4 regions of the Bacillus sp. XB1 genome follow, and region 1 is predicted to be linked to each of the others. Evidence: riboswitches for the same ligand, from Rfam matches in the RefSeq annotation. Region 1 holds a riboswitch; each other region holds the start of a gene.

Region 1 (3,908 bases):
ACTCACTCTTGATAAATATTCCTTTCAAGACACAGAAAAACTTTGCCGGCAATTTATTCATTCTTCGAACTCTAAGAGCTATATCATTGAAGAAAAAGCTACGCATCTTCCAATTGGTATTACTTCTTTAATTCATATTGATTCGTATAATCGAAACGCTGAATGCATTATTGATATTGGTAAAAAGGATTACTGGGGGCAAGGTTATGGGCAGGAAGCTTTAACCCTATTATTGGATTATGCATTTTTAGAATTAAATTTACATCGCCTTTCTTTACGAGTATTTTCTTTTAACGATAGAGCAGTTAAATTATATAAATCACTTGGTTTTCAACATGAAGGAACTTGTAAAGAAGCTATATTCCGCAACGGCACTTGGCATGACATTGAACTCTTCGCTTTATTCCAACGTAATTATAAATAAAAAAAGCTTTGCGCTCACCGCGCAAAGCTTTTTTTCATATATTATAGACCAGCTTGCTCTTTTAAAGCTGCAGCTTTGTCTGTACGTTCCCATGATAGATCTACATCAGTACGTCCGAAGTGGCCGTAAGCTGCTGTTTGTTTGTAAATTGGGCGACGTAAGTCTAACATTTTAATAATACCAGCCGGGCGAAGATCGAAGTTGTTACGAACTAGTTCTACTAGTACGTCTTCAGATACTTTACCAGTGCCGAATGTATCAACTGAAATTGATACTGGTTGTGCTACACCGATTGCGTATGCAAGTTGTACTTCTGCTTTTTCAGCAAGACCAGCTGCTACGATGTTTTTCGCAACATAACGAGCTGCATATGCTGCAGAACGGTCAACTTTCGTTGCATCTTTACCAGAGAATGCACCGCCACCGTGGCGAGCGTATCCACCGTAAGTATCAACGATGATTTTACGTCCTGTTAAACCAGCATCACCTTGTGGTCCACCAATTACGAAGCGGCCAGTTGGATTAATGAAGAATTTCGTTTCTCCATCCATTAATTCTGCTGGTACTACAGCTTTAATTACGTGCTCTTTTAAGTCGCGATCGATTTCTTCCCATGTAACATCTGGGTGATGTTGTGTAGAAATTACGATAGTATCAACACGTACTGGTTTACCATTTTCATCATACTCAACTGTAACTTGCGTTTTTCCATCTGGACGTAAGTATGATAATGTATCATCTTTACGTACTTCAGTTAAACGGCGAGCTAATTTGTGAGCAAGCGAGATTGGAAGTGGCATTAATTCTTGTGTTTCATTACATGCAAAACCAAACATTAAACCTTGGTCTCCTGCACCAATTGCCTCAATCTCAGCGTCAGTCATTTGACCTTCGCGTGCTTCTAGCGCTTGGTCAACACCCATAGCGATGTCAGCAGACTGCTCATCGATAGATGTTAAAACAGCACAAGTTTCTGCATCGAATCCGTATTTTGCGCGTGTGTAACCAATGCCTTGAATTGTTTCACGAACGATTTTCGGAATATCTACGTAAGTAGAAGTCGTAATTTCCCCCGCTACCAATACTAAACCAGTTGTTACAGTTGTTTCACAAGCTACACGTGCATTTGCGTCTTTTGATAAGATCGCATCTAAAATTGAATCAGAAATTTGGTCACAAATTTTATCTGGATGTCCTTCAGTTACAGACTCAGATGTGAACAGATGACGTTTTTTTGTCATGTGGTAAACCTCCCTACAGTAATTGTATATATTGTACGGAACTCATCCTTAATTTGCCACAAACTGCGACATACATTTATTCTCCCACACAAGCATACAGAAAAACCTTTCCTACTTTACATAGAGGAAAGGTTTAATTTGCTACTTGCATACTGCTTTTTGCCCTTCGCTCTTATCGTTCGAGACCTGTAGCCTCGCACAGGTTTTAGCACCTATTCACCTGCATTTATCAATACAAGTGAGGTTGCTGGGCTTCATCGGGCCTGTCCCTCCGCCAGCTCGGGATAAGAGAGTATCCGTCCCAACCTATACTAAAGAAATGATATTCATTTGTCAATTAATATTCACATTTTCCTGAAAGTTTTTCTCAATACGCCTGAAATGAAATATTAATAGGGAAATAATGCATTCACACAAACAAAAAGAAATAAATAGTATACATTATTTATATAATTGTGTTATACTCTTGTTGGGGATTACGAGAAATATTTCATTAAATGAAAAGGATGGTATATAAATATGAGTACTGTGAATGTCCAAATTGGTTTACACGAATTATTGAACGGAAGCAATGCACAGATTCAACTAAGTGTTCCGCAATTAGTGGAAAAAGTATTAATGCGAAATGAAGGGAAATTAACTTCTACTGGTGCCGTTTCTGCTTCAACAGGAAAATATACAGGACGTTCTCCTAAAGATAAATTTATTGTGAAAGAAGCATCGGTTGCTGACAAAATTGCTTGGGGAGCTGTGAACCAACCGATTTCTGAAGAACATTTTAATAAATTATATACTAAAGTTTTAGAATACTTAAAAGAAAAAGAAGAGTTATTCGTCTTCAAAGGATTTGCAGGCGCTGACCGCAATTACCGCCTACCAATTCAAGTTATTAACGAATATGCATGGCACAATTTATTTGTACATCAATTATTCATTCGTCCAACTGAAGAAGAATTAACGACTCATGAATCAGAATTCACAATTGTTTCTGCACCGAATTTCAAAGCTGATCCAGCTGTTGACGGTACAAACTCTGAAGCATTCATTATGGTTTCATTCGAAAAACGCATCGTATTAATTGGTGGTACAGAATACGCTGGAGAAATGAAAAAATCAATCTTCTCTATTATGAACTTCTTATTACCTGAACAAGATATTCTTTCTATGCACTGTTCTGCAAACGTAGGTGAAGAAGGCGATGTAGCATTATTCTTCGGTTTATCTGGAACAGGTAAAACAACATTATCTGCTGATCCAAACCGTAAATTAATTGGTGATGATGAGCACGGTTGGTCTGATAACGGTGTATTCAATATTGAAGGCGGTTGCTACGCGAAATGTGTAAACCTTTCTCACGAGAAAGAACCACAAATTTTCGATGCAATCACATTTGGATCTGTTTTAGAAAACGTTATCATTAATGACCAAACGCGTATCGCAGACTATAACGATACTACTTTAACAGAAAATACTCGTGCTGCATACCCTATGCATGCGATCGACAATATCGTACTGCCAAGTGTTGCTGGACACCCAAATACAATCATTTTCTTAACTGCTGATGCATCTGGCGTATTACCTCCAATCAGTAAGTTATCAAAAGAACAAGCTATGTATCATTTCTTAAGTGGTTACACTAGTAAACTAGCAGGAACAGAGCGCGGTGTTACATCTCCGCAAGCAACATTCTCAACTTGCTTCGGTTCACCATTCTTACCACTTGATGCATCTCGCTATGCTGAAATGCTTGGTGAAAAAATTGAGAAACACGATGCGAAAGTATTCTTAGTAAACACTGGCTGGACTGGTGGCGAATACGGCGTTGGTAAACGTATGAACTTAGGTTACACTCGTGCAATGATTCAAGCTGCATTAAACGGTGAACTTGCGAAAACTGAAACAGCTAAACATGACATCTTCGGTCTTGAAGTTCCACTTCACGTACCAGGTGTACCTGACGAAGTGTTAATGCCTGAACAAACTTGGGCTGATAAAGCTGCTTACAAAGCAAAAGCAATCGAACTTGCAAATGAATTCAAAGCTAACTTCAAAAAGTTCGACAGCGTATCTGAAGACATTATTAACTTAGGCGGTCCAATCGCTTAAATTAAAACTTTCTGTTGGAATAACCCTTTACTCATATGAATAAGTGTCGTGTAACCGTAAAGTTTCGCGTACTCACCGACAAAACCCAATGCGGCTTAACGGTTACACACACTTACATAAAAAAGAAGCTTACGTGA
Region 2 (3,908 bases), on a different contig from region 1:
TGAATGGAAACATCACGAATTTCCTTCGCATATTTCTCATCAGTCCCTGGCGTAACAATAAGGGCATACATATCAATAATTTCATCACCCTCACGACTTGGAAAATATTCATGCGGTGCGGTGCTATCAAAAATTGCAAAGCCTAATTCTCTTACGATAACCATATCAAGACTATGCGGGTCAAATCCGCAATGATATACTTCAACTTCAAATCCTTTTTCTTCAGCTGCCTTAGCTAACTTTTTGAGCATCGTTGATTTTCCAGAGCCTGGGCGGCCTTTTATAAAATAACGATGTGGTAACCCTTCTGTTAAATTAGGAACAAAGTCAACTGCTCCTTTCGGTGTTGCAGCTCCTAAAAAACGATGTTTGACAAGCGATTGTCTCCCGCTTTTATCTGCAAATAATTTCTGGATTAGCTGATCGGTTAGTTCATTTGCTTTATTAAAATTTATATTATCAATATATATCTTCTCCCACTCATCATGTATAACCAATGCCTCTTTAAAACGTGCGTAAGCAGACTGAAAAGCTTTGCTTGCTTCTGAAACAAATCTTTCAATTTCTAACTTCTGCTTTCTTAGTTTATCTGAGTCCCAAGCAATTCCTAAATTTATATACTCTTCAACAACTCCTGGCATTTTTGGCTCAATAACATGCGGTGATGTCCCATCAACAATTCCTACTTTTAATTGTGGGATAATTACACCATCAACCGATTTATTGTCAGAAGAACAATGTAAAAATTCAATATCATATCCTTTTCCAACCCATTCACGACCTATTGCCTTTATTAAAGAAGATTTTCCCGTTCCTGGACCACCCTTTAAGATAAATAATCTGTCTAATCCTTTTAAATTCTCTTCGTATAAATTGTGAAATCCCCTAGCTGTATTACCACCAGCATAATAATTTAATACATTTCCTGTCACTGCACTCACTCCTTCGCAGCATTCTATTTACATAAGCTACAATATGCGAGCGGCTTTATTTGGGTGAATACCTATTTTGTATTGCACATAAAAAGGAAATGAATTACAATTTAACTATCAGAAAATTAAGATTCCGAAACTGAATACTTCTTTATCAAGAGAGGCAGAGGGACTGGCCCTTTGAAGCCCAGCAACCTCAGTTTATACGAACTGAATAGGTGCTAATTCCTGCAAAATGCATTGCATTTTGGAAGATAAAACTCAATTAGCATGTAAAGCTCATCTTTCTTGATACTGAAGGATGAGCTTTTTATTATTTGAAAAACATATATTGGAGGTATGTAAAATGAAAGTAATTGATTTATCGCAAACATTTGAAAATAATATGTCTCAATTTCCTGGAACACCTAAAATACAACTAGAAGCTGTTACAAGTGTTGAAGAATCAGGCTATCAAGTTACAGATTTTCATTCTGTCGTTCATGTTGGCACGCATTGTGATGCTCCTGCGCATTTTATTTCAGGCGCAACGACCATCGATCAATTACCGCTGGATCAATTTGTAGGTGAAGCTGTTCTTATTGATGTAACTCATGTACAAGAACGAAAACTACCTAAAGAAGTACTGCACGATGCTGATATAAAAGAAGGAGATATTGTTATTTTCCATTCCAATCTATCTACTAAATGGAACACGGAGGCGTATGAGAAAGAAGCTTTTTATCTTTCTGAAGAATTAGCCGAGGAACTAGTACAATTAAAAGTAAAATCTGTCGGTTTAGATTTTATTTCTCCTGATGAGGTAACGACAGCAACATCACCAATTCATCACATACTACTTGGGAATAATATTTATTTAATCGAAAACTTAACAAACTTAGATGCCATTCACACGAAACGTTTCTTCTTCTCAGCAGCACCTTTAAAAATTAAAGATAGCGACGGTGCTTTTGCAAGAGCATTTGCTGTAATTTTTTAAACAAACTATACAAAAAAGCAAAGATCATCATTGACCTTTGCTTCTATTTTTTTTATTTAAATTAAGAAAGAATTGCTCAACATGAGGACGTAACCAAGCTAAATAATCCTTCTCTTTCTTCTTTGTACAAGCTATTTCTTCCCCATCTACCATTTCAACAAGTTCTAGTTCTAACAGTTGCTTCGTGAATGCTAACATATTCACTTCTTCGGATGGATACTCTTCTTTTAATTTCTCCTCAATTTCCCCCAATAAAAAACCGTCACGCATCATTGCCAATGCATCAATCCAAAGTGGCGGCATTTCATACTTTTCTCCTGTAATTGTGTCTTTTACAGTATAATTCTTTTGCTCTTTTCGAAATTGAATCGTGTGTAAACATACAGTCGAATTTAATGTTAATTCCATCATACCACCTCTTTCATAATATCTGCATAGAAAAAAGGATGCGCGTGCACCCCTTCTTATCTTTTCATAACACTACTGAACCGTTACATGAGCAATCAATCTCATGTCGATATTTTCCTCCATTATAAACGAAGTATTTTATAAAAAAAACCCTTCTTGAAACATTTTATAAAATGTTTATATTTACACAACAAGAACACTTTTCTGAAAAATCTTTTCTCAAATACATTAAACGGTCGGCAGAAAAATTTCTACTTTCGTTCCTACTCCTAGACTACTTTGGATCGTGATACTCCCTTGATGTTCCTTAATAATTTTATATGTAATCATTAATCCAAGTCCTGTACCATTCTCCTTTGTTGTGTAAAACGCCTTGCCGATTTTTTCTAACTTCTCATTCTCTATACCACATCCTTGGTCTTCAACAGAAATACACAAATGTCCTTGCGTTTTTTGATATGCACGGATATGAATTTCTCCACCCTCTGGCATTGATTCTATTCCATTTTTAATGATATTTAATAACACTTGTTTTAATTGCTTATCATCACCGTTTATAGCCGGTAGATTTCCATCTACTTGTAAATTACATTTAACTCTATATTGCGTTGCATAACTTTCCATTAGATGCACAACATATAGAAGGGTGTCTCGTATATTACACCTTTCATAATTTGTTGGCTTTGGTTTCCCTAACAACATCAATTCACTAACAAATCCATTAACCCTTTCAATTTCTTGTAGCATAATGTCGTAGCTCATCGTATCAGTTGGATTTCTTTCTTTTTGCATTTGCGTAAACCCTTTTAACGCTGTTAGTGGATTTCGAATTTCATGGGCAATTGTTGTAGACATAGTCCCAATCACAGCTAAATTTTCCGTCTCTTTCATATTGTTCATCATTTCAACCACTGTTCTTACATAAGATTGAAATCGTTTTAATAAAGAATGTGAAATAATGAAATAAAATACACATAAAACAAGTGGAATTATCACTTTTAAATCTTGTAATAGCAATGTGAAAAATACGTACTTTCCAATTACACTAAAGGAAACTAAATAAAAGTATTTTCTATTCACGAAAACTGGGGCAAATAAAATTAACAGCATTTCTACCATACTACCATGTTCAAAAGGTCTATCCGTTCGCAAATAAATCATTAAATTATTAACAAGATTGATAAACATGTATCCAAATAAAAATAAATATTTTACAGAATATACATACCCTCTTTTTTGAAGATATATAGAAATAGGAAATAATGCTATTACAAATATAGGCACACCTATCCCAAGACTACCTTCTGGCCACCCTACCGCTGTTCCACTAATATTCATAGCAGGATATACAAAATAATATATAGCGTCATATAAAAAGAATATAATATAAAATAATAATATAAATACCTTTAAGGCTCTTCTTTCTTCATAAATCAAGCTCTTGTATTTGTTCATATAAAAACTCCCCTTGATCGATACAAAAAACTTTCATTGTTATCTCCTTAAAGTATAAGTATGAAATTGCTTTCAGGGCAATATTTAACCTTATAATACTAAAAGGAAGGAGATCTCTCCTTCCTTTTAGTAAC
Region 3 (3,908 bases), 690 kb from region 1:
GGAACGGGAAGCCATGCAAAGAATGATCCTTTTGGAATGTCTACATTCCAACCAATTGAGTGACAGGCTGAAATAAGAGCGTTTCTTCGAGATTCGTAACTATTTACAAGGTCTATTACGCAAGACTGTGAACTTAATAGCGCTTCTCGAGCAGCATCTTGAACTGCACCGAATATACTAACATACATATGATCTTGTAATAGGTTAATTGTTTCAATCACACTTTCATTCCCTACAGCAAAAGCGATGCGCCAGCCAGCCATATTGAAAGTTTTTGATAATGTGTAAATTTCAATTCCTATATCTTTCGCACCATCTGCTTGCAAGAAACTAACAGGTTTTTGACCATCAAATCCGATAGCGCCATAAGCAAAATCGTGAACAACTAATATATTATGTTTATTAGCAAAGTGAATGGTTGCATCAAAAAAATCTTTTGATGCAGTAGCACCGGTAGGATTATTTGGATAGTTTAAAAACATTAATTTTGCACGCTCTGCAATAGAGTCATCAATGTTTGTATAATCTGGTAAAAAGTTATTTTCTGCAATAAGCGGCATTGTTTCAAAGTGTGCTTTTGCTAAAGCAACCCCGGATAAATAATCTGGATAACCTGGATCCGGAACGAGAATCGTATCACCAGGATTTGTAAAACAAATCGGTAATTCTACTAGTCCAGCCTTCCCGCCAAACAAAATAGCAACTTCAGTTTTTGGGTTTAATTCGACGCCGTATTCACGTTTATAGAATGTAGCCACGGCTTCCTTTAAGCTTTCATGTCCGCGAAATGGCGGATATTTATGATGAATGGTCTTTTCGGCAGCATCTTGTAAAGCTTTTACGATATGCTGCGGTGTTGGTTGATCTGGATTACCTTGACCTAGATTAATAACATCGTGACCAGCTGCAACGACTTTGTTAACTTTTGCAACAAGTGAAGCGAAAAATTGTGTTGGCAATGATGTTACTATCTCAGAAGGTTGAAATAATTTCATACTTTCCACCTCTTTTGAAAGTTGTTACAATTCTAGTGACAAATGATATAATCTTTCCAGTATTTTGTAAAGAAAAAAATAAGAATGGGGCTGAAAAAATGAAAGTCGCATGTATTCAAATGGATATTGTTTTTGGAGATGTAGAAAAAAATATTGAGAATGCTAAAAATAAAATAAGCGAAGCTATGAAGGAAAGGCCAGATGTTATCGTCTTACCAGAACTATGGACAACAGGATATGATTTAACGAGACTTTCTGAAATTGCAGATAGTGATGGAGTGGAAACGAAAGAAAAGTTAATAGAATGGGCGAAGCAATATGATATACATATTGTTGGTGGTTCTATAGCAAAGCAAACAGAGCAAGGTGTTACAAATACGATGTATGTTGTAAATAATGAAGGACAGCTAGTCAACGAATATAGTAAAGTACATTTATTTCAGCTTATGGATGAACATAAATATTTAATAGCCGGTAATGGTACGGGCGAATTTAAGCTAGATGATGTCGAATGCGCTGGAACAATTTGTTATGATATTCGTTTTCCAGAGTGGATGCGTGTCCATACTGCTAAAGGGGCAAAAGTATTATTTGTTGTAGCAGAATGGCCATTAGTTCGTTTAGCACATTGGCGTTTGCTATTGCAAGCAAGAGCAGTTGAAAATCAGTGTTATGTTGTTGCGTGTAATAGAGCAGGAAAGGATCCAAATAATGTATTTGCGGGTCATTCTTTAATTGTGGACCCTTGGGGTGAAGTTGTAGTAGAGGCGAATGAAGAGGAATCAATTTTATTTGGAGAGCTTGAATTCGAGAAAATTAAAGAAGTACGTAAAGGAATTCCGGTTTTTGCGGATCGCCGTCCAGAATTATACAAATAAAATGTTGACAAGTGATTTTTATTCTTGGTATAGTCTTCAACATAAAGTTAAAAATTCAAAAAATTATACAACTCTTATCAAGAGCAGGTGGAGGGATTTGGCCCGATGAAGCCCAGCAACCGACCGTAATACCATTGTGAAATGGGGCGTTTATTACGCCAAAAGGCACGGTGCTAATTCCAGCAGAAAGTAAAACTTTCTGGCAGATAAGAGGGGAGAAGATAAACTTCAAACCTCTTTCTTAGTGGAAAGAGGTTTTTCTATGTTAGAAAAACCTCTGAATTTAAAAAGGGGGAGAAGACGATGGGATATTATTCATTAACAGAAATAACAGCTGTACAATATGCGAAAGATCATGGCTATTTTGAAGCGAAGGCAAATGTCGTTTGTCATGAAATTGGAGACGGAAACTTAAATTACGTGTTCAAATTAGATGATGGAGAGAAATCAATTATAATAAAACAAGCACTGCCTTATGCGAAAGTAGTTGGTGAAAGCTGGCCATTGTCTATAAAAAGAGCAACGATTGAAAGCAAGGCATTACAAATTTTTGCGCAGTATGTACCGGATTATGTTCCAGTAGTGTACAGTCATGATGAAGAGTTAGCGATAACGGTAATAGAAGACTTATCAAGACTAACAATTACAAGAAAAGGATTAATAGACGGAGAAGAATATCCGCTTTTATCCCAGCATATCGGCCGTTTTCTAGCACATGTTTTATTTTATACTTCAGATTTTGGTTTACAGTCAGAAGAGAAGAGGGTACTAGAAGGTACCTTTGTAAATCCGGACCTTTGTAAAATTACAGAGGATTTAGTGTTTACAGATCCGTTTGGACATTATGATACAAATGATTATGAGCCAGATTTACAGCTCGTGGTTGATGAACTTTGGAGTGATAAAACTTTAAAACTAAAAGTAGCACAATATAAATATAAGTTCTTAACAAGAAAAGAAACTCTTATTCATGGTGATTTACATACTGGTAGTATTTTTTCGTCACCTTCTGAAACGAAGGTGATTGATCCAGAATTTGCGACATATGGCCCATTTGGATTTGACATAGGTCAATTTATTGCAAATCTATTATTAAATGCTTTATCTAGAGAAGAAGAAAAAAGAAGTGTACTATTTTTCCATATAGAAAAGACGTGGAGTTATTTTGTAGAAACTTTTACAAAGTTATGGATTGGAGAAGGTGTAGAAGCATATACGAAAGAAAAACAATGGTTACCAATTATTTTGCAAAATATCTTTACTGATGCAGTTGGATTTGCCGGATGTGAACTGATTCGTAGAACAATTGGTTTAGCTCATGTAGCAGATTTAGATGAAATAGAAAATAAAGAAACAAGAATTCAAGCTAAGAAACAAGTGCTATCCTTAGGTAAAGAACTAATAAAATATGAATCTAAAAGTGCTGATATTCAACTGTTTCGAACATTATTTCAACAGACAGTTTCAGGGGGCGTAAAAGCGTGAGTACAATTGTTACTGTTCCGAGATCTGTAAGCTGGAAAGGTGATGCAATTGCGGTATTAAATCAAACGAAATTGCCGCATAGCACAGAATACAAAACATTGACGACTATTGAAGAGGTTTGGAAAAGCATCGTAATGTTAGAAGTACGAGGAGCGCCTGCAATTGGAATTGTAGCTGCATTTGGCTTGGCGCTTGCATCAAAAAAATATAACACTGTACATATTGAAGAATTTCAAAAGAAGTTTAATAGAGATTGTAATTATTTAGGAACGTCACGCCCGACAGCAGTAAATTTATTTTGGGCAATTGATCGTATGAGAGAATCTATTCGAGAGATTACTACAATAAAAGAAGCACAAAAAACATTAGAAGAAGAAGCGCTTCGCATTCAGCAGGAAGATGAAGAGGTGTGCCGAAATATTGGGGAATATGCGTTAACATGTTTTAAAGATGGCGATAATATTTTAACAATCTGTAACGCTGGAAGTATCGCAACTGCCAGATATGGAACTGCATTAGCTCCCTTTTATATTGGAAAAGAGGAAGGTGT
Region 4 (3,908 bases), on a different contig from region 1:
ATCTTTCGTTATTCCGACAGGTTATTCATTTAACTTAGATGGATCAACTTTATATCAAGCAATTGCGGCTATTTTCTTAGCGCAAATGTACGGTATTGATTTATCTATTACACAACAAATTACATTATTGCTTGTATTAATGGTTACATCAAAAGGTATCGCAGGTGTACCGGGCGTATCATTCGTTGTATTATTAGCGACACTTGGTACAGTAGGTATTCCACCTGAAGGCTTAGCGTTCATTGCTGGTATTGACCGTATTTTAGATATGGCTCGTACAGCAGTTAACGTTGTAGGAAACTCTTTAGCAGCTGTAGTTATGTCTAAGTGGGAAGGTCAATATGACGCTGAAAAAGGACAAGCTTATTTAAAAGAGATTTCTGAAAAGGGTCAAGCGGCTTAATTATAATATGAACAAGCTCTCACATAATATGTGGGAGCTTTTCTGTATATAGAAGAGGAGCAGACATAATGAAACGTAAATATGGTGACGGTTCTTCGTGGAAGAGACTAATAGAAAAGAGTTATACGGTTAAGCAAGTGGAAGAGGGAATGCTCGGAATACTGGATATAAAAAAGGTGAGAGAGTCTAGTTGTAAAGAATATGATGGTGAAGAACTTTGTATTGCAGCGGATCAGTATACGTGGATTCAATATTTCATAGACGGGAAAAACTTTGCGATTACCGCTATGTTAGATGATCAGAAAAAATTAGTGCAATATTATATCGATGTGGCGAAAGAATATAAAATAGATGATCGTGGTTTACCTTATTTTGATGATTTATATTTAGATGTAGTATTATTACCTAGCGGTAAGGTGTATGTATTAGATGAAGAGGAGCTAGAGGATGCTTATAAAAGTGGCGATGTCACGAAGGAAGAGTATGAGTTAGCTTGGTACACTACGAAATGGATATTAGCAACAATAAAAAATAGTGAATTTTATTGGATTTCAATATTAAAAGAAGAAATAGAAAAGTTAAAATGATTGTTGTATTCAAATTTTTGTATAATTACCAAAAAAATCTATACAAAAAATAATTGACTTTTGTTTTGTAAGCGAGTAAAGTTAGGGAAGAAATTATTATTAAAAAATAAATATGAAACCTTCTTATAAAGAGAGGCGGAGGGACTGGCCCTACGATGCCTCGGCAGCGGACTCGATTTCAGAGTGCTGTGCCAAATCCAGCAAGCGTGTGCTTGAAAGATGAGAAGAGCGTTTCTTATAGATGTATAAGACCTCTTCTCATCGGAAGAGGTCTTTTGTTATTCATTAGAAAAAGGTTGAAACTAAGGAGAGATGGTACTTTGAAAGAAACGAGAGGAAATGGTTTAGCTTTATTACCACTTGGGATATTTTTGGCGCTATTTATTGGTTCTGGGATTATTACAGGTGATTTCTATAAATTGCCGATACTTGTAGCGATTTCAATTGCTGTAGGAGTCGCTTTAGTGATGAATCGTAAAGAAAGTTTTAATGTGAAAGTAGAGCGGTTCGCTAAAGGTGCAGGAAATCCGGATATTATGATTATGGTATTAATTTTTGTGCTTGCAGGTGCATTTTCTGAAACTGCTAAAGGAATGGGTGGAGTAGACTCAACTGTTAATTTAGCGTTAACTATTTTACCGCCAGGATTTATCGTAGCTGGAATCTTTGTTATTGGTGCATTTATTTCATTAGCGATGGGAACTTCAATGGGAACAATTGCAGCATTAGCGCCGATTGCTGTAGGTATTAGTGGTCAAACTGATATCTCAATTGCGCTTGCAATGGCTACTGTTGTTGGCGGAGCGATGTTTGGTGATAATTTATCATTTATTTCAGATACAACAATCGCAGCTGTTCGTTCACAAGGAACAGAAATGAAAGATAAGTTTAAAACGAACTTTTTAATTGTGTTACCAGCAGCTATTATTACAATTGTACTATTAGTAATAGTTACTTCAGGGAGTGACACGCAGATTAAAGCACATAGCTTTGATTGGATAAAGATTTTACCGTACGCAGGAGTACTGATTACAGCGCTACTTGGCTGGAATGTACTTATTGTATTAACTGGTGGAACTGTACTATCTGGTGTTATCGGTCTTATAGATGGAAGTTACACGTTAGAAAGTTTCTTTAAAAGTGTAACGACTGGAATGGGCGGTATGATGGAGTTAGTATTACTTGCTATATTAATTGGCGGTATGGTTGAATTAATCCAATATAATGGTGGTATTCAATATTTAATGAATATATTAACACGTAATATTCGTTCGAAAAAAGGAGCGGAATTTGGTATTGCTGGTTTAGTGAGTATGACGAATATGTGTACAGCGAATAATACGATTTCAATTATCTTTACAGGCCCGCTTGCAAAAAATATTGCAGATCAATATGAAATAGACCCTCGTAAATCAGCGAGTGTATTAGATCTTTTCTCATGTTGTGTGCAAGGATTAATTCCGTACGGTGCCCAAATGTTAACGGCAGCAGGATTTGCAGCGTTATCTCCGGTTGAATTGTTGCCATATGCATTTTATCCAATCTTAGTTGGAGTATGTGGGATTGCTTCTATTTTAATTGGGTTTCCAAGGTTTTCGAAAGTAGCTGAGAAAAAAGAGTATCATAAAACAGCTTAATTTAATATGAATGTTAGTAATTAAAAAACGTGCAGAGGATAGACTCTGCACGTTTTTTTGCGTAAAGGGCTGTAAAGGGCTGAATATGACTCGGTCTTAAGTCTGAGTTAAAAACGGTTCTTAAGCTCGTTATGGAAAGATGAAAAAATAGTTAAGATAAGAGTATCAAATCGAAGGGAGGCAAGCACAAGATGAAACAATTTCTAGCGTTTATCGCAGCCGGTATTTTGGCTTTAATTGCTCTTGGTAGTCTTGCTGGTATTGTAGGATTTGCAATCGGAGCAGGAGTTGTATATTGGAGCTATAAATCATTTGTGCGAGCTAAATCATTTTTTGGAAAGTTAGCTTGGGGGATTGTTGGTTTAATCGGTTTATCCATTGCACTTTCTCATTCGCCAGCATTAATCGGTATCGCTGCTTTAGTGGTTTTATACTACGGATACCGTGAGTGGAAAAAAGAAAAAGATGTAGTTGTTGAATCTGCTCCAGAAAGTTCTAAACCATATAGCAACTTTGAAGATGAGTGGAACAAATTAATGAAAAACTAAAACAATAAATCAAATTATAAAAAAAGTAGAAGAGAGGAAGATTTATAATGAAACAATCTTTATTCGGACGTGTACGCGATGCAATTTTAGCTGATTTTCATAACGTGTTAGATGAGAAGGAAAGAAAAAATCCAATTGCGATGTTAAACCAATATTTACGTGATAGTGAGCGTGAAATAACAAAAATTGAGAAGTTAATTGAGCGTCATAAAACATTAAAATCTAATTTTGCTCGTGAGCTTGAGCAAGCACGTTATTTCGTTAATAAAAGATCAAAGCAAGCTATCATTGCTCAAGAAGCAGGCGAATTGCAATTGCACGAACGTGCGTTAGAAGAGGTAGCTTATTATGAAGGTCAAGTAACTCGATTAGAAGAAATGTATGCAGGTGTTGTAGAGCAAATTGATGAGTTAGAGCGTCGTCTTTCTGAAATGAAAAATAAATTAAAAGAAATGCACGCAAAGCGTATGGAACTAATGGCACGTGAAAATATGGCACATGCAAATCGTCGTATGAATACTGCGATGCATAAAATGGATGAAAATAATCCGTTCTTACGATTTGAAGAAATTGAAGATCACATTCGTGACTTAGAAACTCGTATGAATGAAGAGCATGAGCGTGATACATTTGATATGAAAATTGCAAAACTTGAGCGTGAAATGAAAGAAAAGAATGATGTATCGTTAACGAAAGAGTTAACAAAATAATAGTAGTATATTATAAAACAGGC

Evidence for each region. A riboswitch is a leader RNA that binds a small molecule or an ion and turns the genes downstream of it on or off. The one in region 1 is predicted to bind S-adenosylmethionine.
Region 2: it holds a riboswitch for S-adenosylmethionine, as region 1 does, so the genes downstream of both, ACK1U5_RS24535 (cyclase family protein) here and metK (methionine adenosyltransferase) in region 1, are expected to answer to the same signal.
Region 3: it holds a riboswitch for S-adenosylmethionine, as region 1 does, so the genes downstream of both, mtnK (S-methyl-5-thioribose kinase) here and metK (methionine adenosyltransferase) in region 1, are expected to answer to the same signal.
Region 4: it holds a riboswitch for S-adenosylmethionine, as region 1 does, so the genes downstream of both, ACK1U5_RS11345 (Na+/H+ antiporter NhaC family protein) here and metK (methionine adenosyltransferase) in region 1, are expected to answer to the same signal.

The regions. Positions count from the first base shown of each region.
Region 1 covers NZ_JBNRIL010000002.1:96,810-100,717, reverse strand. The annotation lists gene ACK1U5_RS15745 (GNAT family N-acetyltransferase) at 1-424, shown strand, start outside; gene metK (methionine adenosyltransferase) at 466-1,665, opposite strand; SAM riboswitch class I at 1,835-1,956, opposite strand; gene pckA (phosphoenolpyruvate carboxykinase (ATP)) at 2,185-3,771, shown strand.
Region 2 covers NZ_JBNRIL010000005.1:79,168-83,075, reverse strand. The annotation lists gene ACK1U5_RS24540 (PRK06851 family protein) at 1-932, opposite strand, end outside; SAM riboswitch class I at 1,081-1,193, shown strand; gene ACK1U5_RS24535 (cyclase family protein) at 1,279-1,911, shown strand; gene ACK1U5_RS24530 (hypothetical protein) at 1,939-2,319, opposite strand; gene ACK1U5_RS24525 (ATP-binding protein) at 2,548-3,774, opposite strand.
Region 3 covers NZ_JBNRIL010000002.1:782,645-786,552, forward strand. The annotation lists gene ACK1U5_RS19440 (pyridoxal phosphate-dependent aminotransferase) at 1-995, opposite strand, end outside; gene ACK1U5_RS19445 (carbon-nitrogen family hydrolase) at 1,010-1,873, shown strand; SAM riboswitch class I at 1,945-2,086, shown strand; gene mtnK (S-methyl-5-thioribose kinase) at 2,177-3,358, shown strand; gene mtnA (S-methyl-5-thioribose-1-phosphate isomerase) at 3,355-3,908, shown strand, end outside.
Region 4 covers NZ_JBNRIL010000001.1:2,224,545-2,228,452, reverse strand. The annotation lists gene gltP (glutamate/aspartate:proton symporter GltP) at 1-403, shown strand, start outside; gene ACK1U5_RS11350 (DUF402 domain-containing protein) at 472-990, shown strand; SAM riboswitch class I at 1,111-1,216, shown strand; gene ACK1U5_RS11345 (Na+/H+ antiporter NhaC family protein) at 1,311-2,627, shown strand; gene ACK1U5_RS11340 (lmo0954 family membrane protein) at 2,819-3,175, shown strand; gene ACK1U5_RS11335 (PspA/IM30 family protein) at 3,223-3,885, shown strand.